2 regions of the Plantibacter sp. CFBP 8775 genome follow, and region 2 is predicted to be linked to the other one. Evidence: riboswitches for the same ligand, from Rfam matches in the RefSeq annotation. Region 2 holds a riboswitch; the other holds the start of a gene.
What was found. A riboswitch is a leader RNA that binds a small molecule or an ion and turns the genes downstream of it on or off. The one in region 2 is predicted to bind thiamine pyrophosphate.

Region 1 (6,108 bases), on a different contig from region 2:
TGCCCACGTTCGTGCTCGTCGCCGACGCCGTGCTCGGCGGCCTCGCCGGAACGGTCGAGACGGAAGCCGGTGCACCGATCGCGGACGTGACCGTGACCGTCGAGACCCCGGCCGGCCCGGTCGCCGTCACGACGGACGCCGACGGTGCCTACGACCTCGACGGTCTCGCGCCAGGTTCCTACGAGGTGTCCGTGACGGTGCCGGAGGGCTACACCGCCGAGGGCGCCACGACGGCTACCGCGGTCGTCGCCGCAGACGGTTCCGTGGTCTCGGTACCGGCCTTCGTCCTCGTTCCCGACGCCGTCGCACCCGTGCCGTCGGCGAACCCGAGCGACCCCGCCGTTCCGAGCAACCCGGGTCGTCTGCCCTCGACCGGTGCGGACGCGATGCCGTGGATCGTCGCGGCCGGAGCGCTCTTCGTGCTCGGTGCCGCCGGTGTCGTCACCGCGGCCGTCCTGCGTCGTCGACGCGCGAATCGGGACGAGCTGTCCGGCGAATGACCGTTTGAACGACCCCTCGGGGATGGGAGGGTGCGGCTCGTCCGTAGACTTGGGCGAGCCGCGCCCCACCCTGGAGTGCGGGTCGCACTGCTGAACGGGGATCCGTGGACATCATCGGGTGGGTGAACGACGCCGCGACGGCGCTGCCCGATCCGGTGATCTGGCTCATCGGACTCCTGTTCACGACCGCCGAGTCCGGCCTCTGGCTCGGCCTCGTCGTCCCCGGTGAACCGGTGGTGCTCCTCCTCGCGGCCATGCTCGACTCCGCCCCCGGTGCCCTCGTGCTGTTCCTCGCGGTCGCCCTCGGCGGGTCACTCGGGGACCAGCTCGGCTACCTCGTCGGTCGTCGTTCCGGTGGTCGCCTCCGTGACTCGGCCATCGTCCGGCGTCTCGGCGTCGACGGCTGGGACCGCGCGGTCGAGGCGCTCGAGCGACGCGGGGCCCAGGCCGTCTTCCTCACGAGGCTCGTCCCCGTGCTCCGGTGCCTGACACCGACCGCCGCCGGGGTCGCCCGCGTGCCCTACCGGTCGTTCCTCGCGGCATCGCTGCTGGGTTCCCTCCTCTGGTCCGCCGTCTACGTCGGGGTCGGCTCCCTCGTCCGCGCCACGCTCGACACGGTCCGCCAGTACCTCGGCGCCACCGGCTGGGTGCTGCTGTTCGCGCTCGTCGTGTTGGTCACGGTGGTCGCGATCGCCCGATTCCGCCGAGGTGCCGCGATCCCCGGCGACGAGGCGATGATCCCGGTGACCCTGCACGAGAAGACGCCGCTCGCACGCCTCCGGACGCAGCTGTTCTCCGACGACGACTGGAAGAACCTGCCGAACGCGATCACGGCAGGACGCATCGTCCTGCTCCCGGTGTTCGCCGCCCTGGTGATCACCGGCTCCTACTGGGCTGCGCTCGTCGTCGGTGCGGTGGTGTTCCTGAGCGATGTCGCCGACGGGCAGATCGCGCGCCGCATGGGCACGGTCTCCGCGCTCGGCACCTGGCTCGACGGCGTGGCCGATCGCCTGACCGTGGTCGTGGTCGCCGCGTCGTTCGCCATCGCGCAGATCATGCCGTGGCAGGTGTTCGTGGTCATGATCGTCCCCGACCTCCTGCTCGCGTTCGTCGCCGTCGTCGCGTTCCGCGGGACGCCGGAGGTGCCGGTGAGCATCGCCGGAAAGATCCGGACGGTGTTCCTCTTCGTCGGCTTCTTCGCGCTGCTCATCGGCCTCGCGCTCGGCGGCGGGGATCCTGCGTCGGCGCTCTACCGGGTCTTCGGCGGGGTCGGCTTCGTCGCGATCCTCCTCGGACTCCTCGGCCACTTCGTCGCGGCGACCCAGTATGCGCGACGCATGGTCGTCACCTGGCAGCGACAGGGCGTCCGCGCGGCCCGCTGACCGCCGCGCCGACCGCCGTCGGAGGTCGCCGCCGGAGGGCACACGGCCACAGCGCAGGCGGTGTCGTTTAGGCTCGGAGCATGCCAGTCGACTATCCGGACCTCGTCATCTTCGACTGCGACGGCACGCTCGTCGACACGGAACGCATCTCCGTCCGGGTGAACCTGCAGCTACTCAACGAGGTCGGCGGCGACTACACCGAGGCCGAGGTGCGGGAGCTCTTCGTCGGCGCCTCGCTCGAGACGTACGCGACGCTCGTCGAGCAGCGCCTCGGGAAGCCGCTCGAGGCCGACTGGATCCAGCGCTGGAGCGACATGTTCCGCGGCATCTGCGAGCGCGAGCTCGAGGCGGTCGACGGGGTCGTCGACGCCCTCGACGGTATCGCTGCGACCGGGGTGCCGCTGTGCGTCGCCTCGAACGGGATGCTGCACGACGTCGTCCGCAACCTCGGGCAGGTGGGCATCCACGACCGCTTCGACGGGCGCATCTTCAGCGCGACCGACGTCGCCGTCGGCAAGCCCGCACCCGACCTCTTCCTGCACGCCGCCGCCGACTTCGACACGGCCCCCGAGCGGTGCGCGGTCATCGAGGACAGCGTCGTCGGCGTGCTGGCTGCCCGCGCGGCCGGCATGACGGTCTACGCCTACGCCGGTGGCATGACGCCCGCCGAGCGGCTCGTCGGCGACGGCACCCACGTCTTCGACGACATGCGTCTGCTGCCCGACCTCATCCGCGACACCTGGGCGACCTCCGCGGCACGCTAGCCCGCCCTGCGGAGTGGCAGACGCTCTCGCTCTCTCACCGCTAACCGATCGTGTCGCGTGCGTCCGTCTCCCGAGCTGCCCGCGCATAAAGGTGCTGCAGGACGAGTGAAATGACCCCGGCGCCGATCATGGACCACGCCTTCACCGGCTCAACACCTCGGATGAGCAACACGGCGCCGCCCACAGTCAGAACTGCGGCCAGCGTGACCGCGACCCATCGGATCTTGACGAGGAAGGCGAGCCACATAGGGCGACTGTAGGCCAAGCCATTGCGCAAGTCCAGGTCTGATATTTCAGGATGAGCTGGCCGCCATCAGTCTCGACTCCGGAGCTCTGGGAATTCGGACTCGTCCTCGCGGACGGTCGACGTGGTCGGTGCGGTCTGCGTTTGCGTGCCGACGGGCCCGGCCGCCGGCGACGTCGACACGTCGTGCTCCTTGGCGCGATGTCGGGTGCGTTCGCCGCCGCGCTTGACGGCCCGGTCGAACAGCTGTGGTCCGGTCGTCGCCAAGCGCCTCCAGGGGAGGGTGCCCTCGATCTCGATCTGCAGGGAGAAGCTCAGCAGGGTGCGGATGACGACGATGATCGCCAGGACGAGTGCGTCGGTCAGCGAGGGCGTCGACGTGACCGTCTTCACGAGGTCGGCGGCCACGAGGATCTCCAGCCCGAGCAGGATGACCGAGCCGATCGTCTCCCGCAGCATCCGGAAGGCCCGTGCACCGTCGCGCGTGCTCCACCACAGGCGGGCCGAGAGGGTGACGGCGATCACGAAGCCCACGACCATCGCCCCGACACCGGCGACCTCGAAGACGATGGTGACCAGCTCGAAGAAGTCCATCCCTCCATCATCCTCGCCCGCCCGCTGGACCGGAAGCCGGGCCGACCCGCTAGGGTGGTCGCGAGTGACACGGGGTGCCGATCCCACGACGATCGGCTGAGAACACACCCGTCGAACCTGATCTCGTTAGTCCGAGCGAAGGGATGTCGCGAATGAGCATTCGCACACCGCAGCAGTCTGCCCACCCGTCCACCGACGAGCCGTCCGTCGGCGAGTTCGCGAGCGCGTCCGGGGACCTCCTCGACCGCCTGCGCGAGCGCACGCCGCTCGTCCAATCGATCACGAACGCCGTGGTGACGAACTTCACCGCGAACGTGCTGCTCGCCATCGGCGCCGCTCCGGCGATGACCGACATCCCCACCGAGGCCGGGCCGTTCGCCAGCGTCGCCTCCGGGGTCCTCCTCAATCTCGGGACGCCGCAGGCGGAGCAGCGCGAGGCCATGGTCGAGGCCGCCACCGCCGCGAACGAGGCCGGCACCCCGTGGGTGCTCGACCCCGTCGCCGTCGGCTTCCTGCCGGTGCGGACGGCGCTCGCCGCCGAACTCCTCGCCCTCCGGCCGACGATCGTCCGCGGCAACGCCAGCGAGATCATCGCGCTCGCAGGACTGGGCGCCGGTGGTCGCGGGGTCGACAGCACCGACTCGGTCGACAGCGCGATCGAGGCGGCCACCGCGATCGCCCGCACCTCGGGTGCCGTCGTCGCGATCTCCGGCCCGACCGACGTCATCACCGACGGTGAACGCATCGTCCGATGCTCGAACGGGCACGCCTGGCTCACCCTCGTGACGGGCGGTGGCTGTGCCCTCGGTGCCGTGCTCGCCGCCTTCGCGTCGCTTGACGACGACCGGCTGCTGACGACGGTCGCGGCCACCACCGCGTACACGGTCGCCGCGCAGCTGGCGGCCGCGGAGAGCCGTGGCCCCGGCTCCTTCGCTCCCGCCTTCCTCGACCGCCTCCACCTCCTCGATGCCGACACCGTCCGCAGCCTGGCGGTGATCGCGTGAGCGCCTCGACCACCGCGGACCGGGTCCTCGCGGCCCGCTCGCACGCCGAGCTCGTGCGCCGCGGTATCGCCACCTACCTCGTCACGGACGCCTCGGCCAGCGGGGATCGCGGTGTCCTCGACGTCGTGCGCCGAGCCGTCGACGGCGGGGTGACCGCGGTCCAGCTGCGGGAGAAGACCGCGTCGGCGCGAGCGCTGTTCGACCTGGCCGTGCGTGCTGCGGAGGTCGTCGCCGGTCGGGCGCTGCTCCTCGTCGACGACCGGGTCGACGTGTTCCTCGCCGCCCGTTCCGCCGGTGCCGTCGTCCACGGCGTCCACGTCGGTCAGAGCGATCTCCCGGTCGACGCCGTGCGTCGCATCGTGGGACAGGCCGCCGTCGTGGGACTGACGGCGAACACCTCGGCGCACCTCGATGCGGTCGCAGCGCTGCCACTCGGGACGGTCGACTACCTGGGCGTCGGCGTCATCCGCCCGACGACGACCAAGCCGGACCATCCGGAGCCGCTGGGCGTGGAGGGGTTCGCCGCGATCGCCGCCGCGACCCCGCTCCCGTGCGTCGCGATCGGCGGTGTCTCGCTGGCGGACACGGCCGAGCTCCACGCCTCGGGTGCCGCGGGTCTCGCCGTCGTCTCCGCCATCTGCGCCGCCGACGATCCGGCCGAGGCCGCACGGGCGTTCCGCGCGGCCTGGACCGAGGTCTCGGCATGAGCGCCGCGGAACAGACGCTGACTCCGGCGTCGTCGACCGAGAACCGGGTGCACGGTCGACGACCCGTCACCATGCGGGACACACCCCGGGTGCTGAGCATCGCCGGGACCGACCCGACCGGTGGTGCCGGGATCCAGGCCGACCTCAAGAGCATCGCCGCGAACGGCGGATACGGCATGGCGGTCGTCACCGCGCTCGTCGCACAGAACACCCGGGGCGTCCGATCCGTGCACACCCCGCCCGTCGGGTTCCTCCGCGAGCAGTTGGACGCGGTCGCGGACGACGTGGTGATCGACGCGGTCAAGATCGGGATGCTGGGCGACGTCGCGATCATCGACACCGTGTCGACCTGGCTGCAGGAGACCGTGACCGGACCCGTCGTCCTCGACCCGGTGATGGTGGCGACGAGCGGGGACCGCCTCCTCCACCGCGACGCCGAAGCGGCCATGCGCACACTCCTGCCGCACGTCGACCTCGTGACCCCGAACCTGCCGGAGCTCGCCGTGTTGGCGGACGAACCGGTGGCGACGAGCTGGGCTGACGCGCTCGCCCAGGCGGAGCGGGTGTCGGCGCAGGCGGGCGTGATCGTGCTCGTGAAGGGCGGGCACCTGACGGGGACGACCGCGTGCCCGGACGCGCTCGTCGACGCCACCGGTGGTCTGGGCGGCGACCGATCACTCGTCGAGTTCGACGGTCTTCGAGTCGACACAGGGAACACCCACGGAACCGGATGCTCCCTGTCGAGCGCGATGGCCACCCTCGTCGTCCGTTCGGGGTCCTGGACCGAGGCGCTCGGCGAGGCGAAGGCCTGGCTCACGTCGAGCCTCCGGCACGCGGACGCGCTCGCGGTCGGCTCGGGCAACGGCCCGATCAGCCACTTCGCCGAGCTCTGGGCGTCGGCCGGGATGACATC
Region 2 (6,108 bases):
ATGGGCGTCGGCCCGTATCCGTGAGTACGAACGCGCGCTCGCAGGGCGATCGCCGAGCCGTCTCACCGACGTCTACGAACTCATCCGCGAGCGTCAGTTCGAGTTGCGTCGGCAATCCAGCTCGTTCCGGTTGGACCTCGAGGTGCTCCCGATCTGCCGACCGGGGGCCTGGGTGGTCGCGCCCGACACGATCGTGGTCAGTGAGTCGCTCCGGGATGACCGGGAGGCCTTCCGCGAGTGGCTACGGCCGCTGGTCCACGGCCTGGTCTGATCCGTTCGCGACGCCCTCGACCGGCCGACGGGTCGGGTTCAGGAGCACGACCGCGATGATCGAGCCGAGAGCACCTGCAGCCGCCATGGTGGCGGTGAGCGGGTGGGAGATCTCCGCGAAGGGCATGATGAATGCGCTCGCGAGCGCGATCCACACGGCGACGTGCGCAGGCTTGCGCTCCGGGTCGAGGCGCAGCTTGCGGGGGTGCTCGACGCGGCCGAGGAGTGTGCCGACGCCCGCGAGCAGGACCGCGACGACGAGCAGCACGACCGGTCGGGTCCACCACCATGCCGCGCTCAGCGGTTCCGCGAAGGGGATGCCGAGGGCGAGCTGGAGACCGGCGACCGCGATGATCAGGGGGAGATGCCAGAGGTACACCGTCATCAGCCGGGACCCGATGAGGAAGACGACCGCTCGCGCGGCGCGGGTCCGCATGATGGCGGTGAGCAGCGGGTGCACCAGGGCGAGCAGGGCGAGCTGCCCGACGCCGAGGACGACGAGGGGGAGGGTCGGTGGGTTGAGGTTGCCGAGCATGCTGGTCGAGTACGGCAGCCAGGTCGTGATCGGCACGAGCGCACCGTAGGAGACCAGCACCACGGCCACGAGGACGAGGCGAGGGACGGTGCGGAGACGACCGTCGGCCAGGAAGAACCCGAACTGCTGCAGCAGCGGCCAGACGAACACCAGGTTGACGAGACCGATGCCCAGGAGGCCGGTCGAGTACCGGACGACGTCGACGAGGATCACGCCGGCCAGCAGTGCCGCACAGGTCAGGACGGGGTGGCGGTCGTGGCAGGTGGCGAGGAACGGGGCGACCGCCTGGCACAGCAGGTAGGCGGCCAGGAACCAGAGCGGGGACCCGACGCCTGCGGCGACGGCCTCGATGATGGCGGGGTCGACACCGAGCGCCCCGGCGAGCCACAGCCCCGCGGCGAGGAAGAGCAGGACCGGGATCGTCGGCAGGGCGAGTCGGAAGACTCGGGACCGGAGGAAGTCCCTCGTCCCGCCACCATGTCGGACGGTGCTGCGCCAGCCGGTGATCGTCGCGAAGCCGCCCACGATGAAGAACAGCGGCATGATCTGGCCGAACCAGGTACCCGTGTCGAACCAGGGTTGCTGCTCCAACGCGCGGGAGATGCCGATCGTGCCGTCCGGCTCGACCGCCACCGCGACCATCAGGAGGTGGACGATGACGACCGTCACGACGCACGCGACGCGCACGAGGTCGAGGGCGAGGTCCCGCCCGGAGAGGTCTGGGACCGCCGGGGCCGACCCGGTCCGCGTTCGCGTGCTCATCGCCGGACAGCCTAGCGTCGCCGAGCCCTCCCGCCCTGGCCCCTGTGGAGAGCGTGTCGGAGGCGACTGCGACAATGGAGTCATGAGTCGGCAGGATGGAGCGTCTCGTCGCGTCTCGGCGCACGATGCCGACGACAGCGGTACCCCCATCCTCCACGTCGACATGGACGCGTTCTTCGTCTCGGTCGAGCTCTTGGAACGGCCCGAGCTGCGCGGTCTGCCGATCATCGTGGGCAACAAGGAGGGGCGGTCGGTCGTCACCTCCGCCAGTTACGAGGCTCGCCGGTACGGCGTGCGCGCGGCGATGCCGGTGTCCCAGGCGATGCGCCTCTGTCCGAGCGCCGTCGTGTTGCCGCCCCACCACGGCAGGTACCGCGAGTACTCCGACCGGGTGATGGAGGTGTTCGAGTCGGTCACACCGCTCGTCGAGCCGCTGAGCATCGACGAGGCCTTCCTCGACGTCTCCGGTGCGGTCCGGTTGCTCGGGAGCCCGCGGACGATCGCCGCGCTCGTGAAGCAACGGGTCCTCGACGCGACCGGTCTGCCGTGCTCGGTCGGCCTGGCGTCGACGAAGTACGTCGCGAAGCTCGCCTCCGGCCTGTCGAAGCCTGACGGCCTGCTGGTCGTGCCCGCCGACGAGACCCTGGCGTTCCTCCATCCGTTGCCGGTCGGTGCGCTGTGGGGCGTCGGTGGTCGGACGGAGGAGCAGCTGACGAACCGGGGCATCCGGACCATCGGTCAGCTCGCATCCACCCCGCTGTCGATGCTCCAGCGCGCGGTCGGTGAGGCCTCCGGTCGCCGACTCCTCGAGCTCGCGAACGGGATCGATCCGCGCGGCATCGAGCTGGCACGACGCGAGAAGAGCGTCAGCCACGAGGTGACCTTCCCGACGGACGTCTCGGACCCGACCATCCTCAAGCGCGAGCTGCTGAACCTCGCCGGCCTCGTCGCGATCCGGCTCCGGAAGGGCGGCTACGCCGGCCGGACGATCAGCATCCGCGTCCGCTATGCGGACTTCAGCGTCATCACCCGGTCGCGCACCATCGGCGAGGCCACGAACGTCGGGCGTCGGGTCTACGACGAGGCGGCGTCGCTGTTCGACGACCTCGATCGCGGCGGACGCCTCGTGCGCCTCGTCGGGGTGAAGGTCGACCAGCTCGTCCCCGCCGATGAGGCCGGTGCCGGGCTCTGGGACCCGGACGAGGAGTGGCGTGAAGCCGAGCAGACGATCGACCGGGTCGCGAGCCGGTTCGGCGATCTCGCGATCGCTCCCGCCTCCCTCCTCGGCAAGCCGAGACGTCGCGGACTCGGCAGTCGCGGAGACTCGCAGGGTGCTGGGAGCACGGATCAACCCCTTGGACCGGTGGATACCGAGCGGTAGCCTCGCGGTATGACGAATCTCGTGGAGAAGCTGGCAGAACAGGCGAAGGGGCTCGGCGTGTCCGCAGCCTACGGGGAGCAGCAGGACGTCGACGGCACGAAGCTCGTGCCCGTCGCGCTGACGTACTACGGCTTCGGCGGCGGCTCCGAGGGCGACGGCGACGACGCCCCGAGCGGCGGTGGCGGCGGTGGCGTCTCGATCCCGGTCGGTGCCTACATCAAGACCGACGAGGGTCTCCGTTTCGACCCGAACCTCATCTCGCTCATCGCCGTCGCGATCCCGTTCATCTGGGTGAGCGGCAAGGCGCTGGCCGGCCTCATCAAGGCCCTCAAGAAGTAGCCCTCTCCGTCGAACCCCTGTCGTGCGACTGCGCACGGCAGGGGTTAGACTCGTGCCACCACGGGAGTCCGGTGAACCGGGCTGAGAGGAAGGTATTCGCCTTCGACCGTCGAACCTGATCTGGATCATGCCAGCGCAGGGAGACCATTTCTCGCTATCCCGTGCTCTTTTCCGTCTACAGGAAGGGCACGTATCGTGTCAGCATCGACCAGGATCTCACCCTCTGAACGCGCTGCGTCGCGGACCTTGCGCTGGAGGGTCGTCGACATCGTCGTGGTCGCCGTGCTCGGCGTCGCGACCGGCCTCATCTTCTGGGCGTGGAACACGCTCGGATCACTCTGGTACGCGGGTGCCAGCGCCGTCACGCCCGGTTTCGGCGGGATCGCCGTCGGGATCTGGCTCCTCGGTGGGGTGCTCGGCGGACTCATCATCCGGAAGCCCGGCGCTGCGCTCCTCGTCGAGACCATCGGAGCGATCGTCTCCGCCCTCATCGGCAACGCATGGGGTGTCACGACGGTGTACTCCGGCCTCGCTCAGGGCCTGGGGGCCGAGCTGGTGTTCGCGGCGCTCGCGTACAAGCGCTTCGGCCTCGTTCCGGCGATCCTCGCCGGTGCCGGAGCCGGGGCCGGCGCATGGCTCCTCGAGCTCGTGATGTCGGGCAACCTCGAGAAGGGTGTCGAGTTCAACGCGATCTACCTCGGTTCCCTGCTGGTCTCGGGCGCGATCCTCGCCGGTGTCGTCGGCTGGGCCCTTGTCAGGGCACTCGCGTCGACCGGGGCGCTCAGTCGGTTCGCCTCGGGGCGGGACGCTCGGCGCGAGGTCTGATCGTGCCGGGAACGGCTGCGACCGGTCCGGCGCGCGTCGTCGCGCGGGACTGGGGGTGGCGTCATGCCGGTCGGAAGGCCTGGGCGGTGCGCGACCTCGACCTCGTGATCGAACCGGGCGAACGGGTCCTCCTCCTGGGGGCGTCCGGTGCCGGCAAGTCGACGCTGATCCACGCACTGGCCGGCGTCCTCGGCGGTGCGGACGAGGGGGAGTCCCACGGCTCGCTCCTCGTGGACGGCGTTCCGCCTGAACGAGCGAGGGGTCGCATCGGGCTCGTGCTGCAGGATCCCGACTCGCAGGTGATCCTGTCCAAGGTCGGCGACGACGTCGCCTTCGGCTGCGAGAACCTCGGCGTCGAGCGCGAGGAGATCTGGCGCCGCGTCGACGCCTCGCTGGAGGCCGTCGGACTGGACCTGCCGCTGGACCACTCGACCTCGGCGCTGTCCGGCGGTCAGAAACAGCGGCTGGCCCTCGCCGGCGTACTCGCCATGCACCCCTCGCTCCTCCTGCTCGACGAACCGACCGCGAACCTCGACCCGGCCGGGGTGGCGGAGGTGCGGGACGCCGTCGCTCGGCTGGTCGATGACGGTTCGTCCACCCTGGTCGTCATCGAACACCGCGTCGACGTCTGGCGCGAGCTGATGACCAGGGTCGTCGTGCTCGACGCCGACGGCGGTGTCCTCGCCGACGGGCCACCCGACCTCGTCCTCGACGACGTCGGGCAGCGCCTGGCCGATGCGGGCGTCTGGGTGCCGGGCATCCCGCTGGGGTTGGCCCCTCGTCCGGTGTCCGGCCCATCAGCGGCGGTCATCACGACCGACGACCTGGCGATCGGTCGAACGCGGAAGCAGCCGGTGCAGGAGCACCTGGGGCTCGCGGTGCCCGAGGGCGCGGCGACCGTCATCGTCGGCCCCAACGGGGCGGGGAAGTCCACGCTCGCGCTCACGCTGGCGGGACTGCTGCCGGAGATCACGGGGACGGTGACCGCCGCTCCGCAGCTCGCCGGCAGGCTGGGATCCCGGCCGATCCGCTGGAAGTCCACCGAGTTGCTCACGCGCATCGGGACGGTCTTCCAGGATCCCGAGCACCAGTTCGTCTCATCGACCGTGCGGAACGAGCTCGGTGTCGGCCTGCAGGCCCTCCGCTGGTCCCGGACCGCCATCGACGAGCGGGTCACCGAGATCCTCGAGGCGCTCGGTCTCGGGCGTCTCGCCGAGGCGAACCCGTTCAGTCTCTCGGGCGGTCAGAAGCGCCGGTTGTCGGTGGCCACCGTCCTCGCCGCCCGGCCGGCGGTCATGGTCCTCGACGAACCGACGTTCGGGCAGGATCGACGCACGTGGTTGTCACTCGTCCGCCTGCTGCAACATGAGCTCGAGCGCGGCGCGACGATCGTCTCCGTCACGCATGACGCGGGGGTCGTCGAGCATCTGGGCGACCATCGCATCCTCCTCGAACCGCTGGAGCTCGGGAGGCGGGCCGCATGACGAGCGTCACTGCAGCGGAGCGCTCGACGGTGTTGCACCATCGACCGCCACTCGACCGGGTGAATCCGGTGACGAAGGTGCTGGCCGTCCTCATCCTGTCCGTCCCGTTGCTGCTGACGATCGACTGGGTGAGTGCGAGCACGGCGGTGCTGCTCGAAGTGATGCTGTTCCCGCTCTCCGGCCTGCGGTTCACCGCGTTGCTGAAGCGGGCACTGCCGGTGCTCGTCTTCGCGCCCATCGGCGGGATCAGCATGCTGTTGTACGCGAAGCCGGGAGGGACGGAGTACCTGTCGCTCGGGTTCGTCCGCGTGACGGACAACTCGATCGAACTGGCGGTCGCCGTGACGATCCGCGTGCTGGCGCTCGGTCTCCCGACGATCCTGCTCTTCGCGCGGGTGGATCCGACCGATCTGGCCGACGGCTTGTCCCAGATCGCGAAGCTGCCGTCGCGGTTCGTGCTCGGGATCCTCGCTGGAGCGCGGATGCTCGGACTCTTCATCGACGACTGGCGC

Region 1: linked by a shared signal. The riboswitch ahead of thiM (hydroxyethylthiazole kinase) and the one ahead of IFR14_RS09465 (ECF transporter S component) in region 2 are both predicted to bind thiamine pyrophosphate.

The regions. Positions count from the first base shown of each region.
Region 1 is NZ_JACYNV010000002.1:1,213,329-1,219,436, reverse strand. Features, by position in the region: gene IFR14_RS18090 (carboxypeptidase regulatory-like domain-containing protein) at 1-500, shown strand, start outside; gene IFR14_RS18085 (CDP-alcohol phosphatidyltransferase family protein) at 605-1,882, shown strand; gene IFR14_RS18080 (HAD family hydrolase) at 1,963-2,646, shown strand; gene IFR14_RS18075 (hypothetical protein) at 2,687-2,893, opposite strand; gene IFR14_RS18070 (DUF1622 domain-containing protein) at 2,960-3,484, opposite strand; TPP riboswitch at 3,545-3,645, shown strand; gene thiM (hydroxyethylthiazole kinase) at 3,637-4,488, shown strand; gene thiE (thiamine phosphate synthase) at 4,485-5,195, shown strand; gene IFR14_RS18055 (bifunctional hydroxymethylpyrimidine kinase/phosphomethylpyrimidine kinase) at 5,192-6,108, shown strand, end outside.
Region 2 is NZ_JACYNV010000001.1:1,993,285-1,999,392, forward strand. Features, by position in the region: gene IFR14_RS09445 (hypothetical protein) at 1-271, shown strand, start outside; gene IFR14_RS09450 (acyltransferase family protein) at 242-1,567, opposite strand; gene dinB (DNA polymerase IV) at 1,650-2,948, shown strand; gene IFR14_RS09460 (hypothetical protein) at 2,958-3,287, shown strand; TPP riboswitch at 3,338-3,446, shown strand; gene IFR14_RS09465 (ECF transporter S component) at 3,483-4,112, shown strand; gene IFR14_RS09470 (ATP-binding cassette domain-containing protein) at 4,199-5,596, shown strand; gene IFR14_RS09475 (energy-coupling factor transporter transmembrane component T family protein) at 5,593-6,108, shown strand, end outside.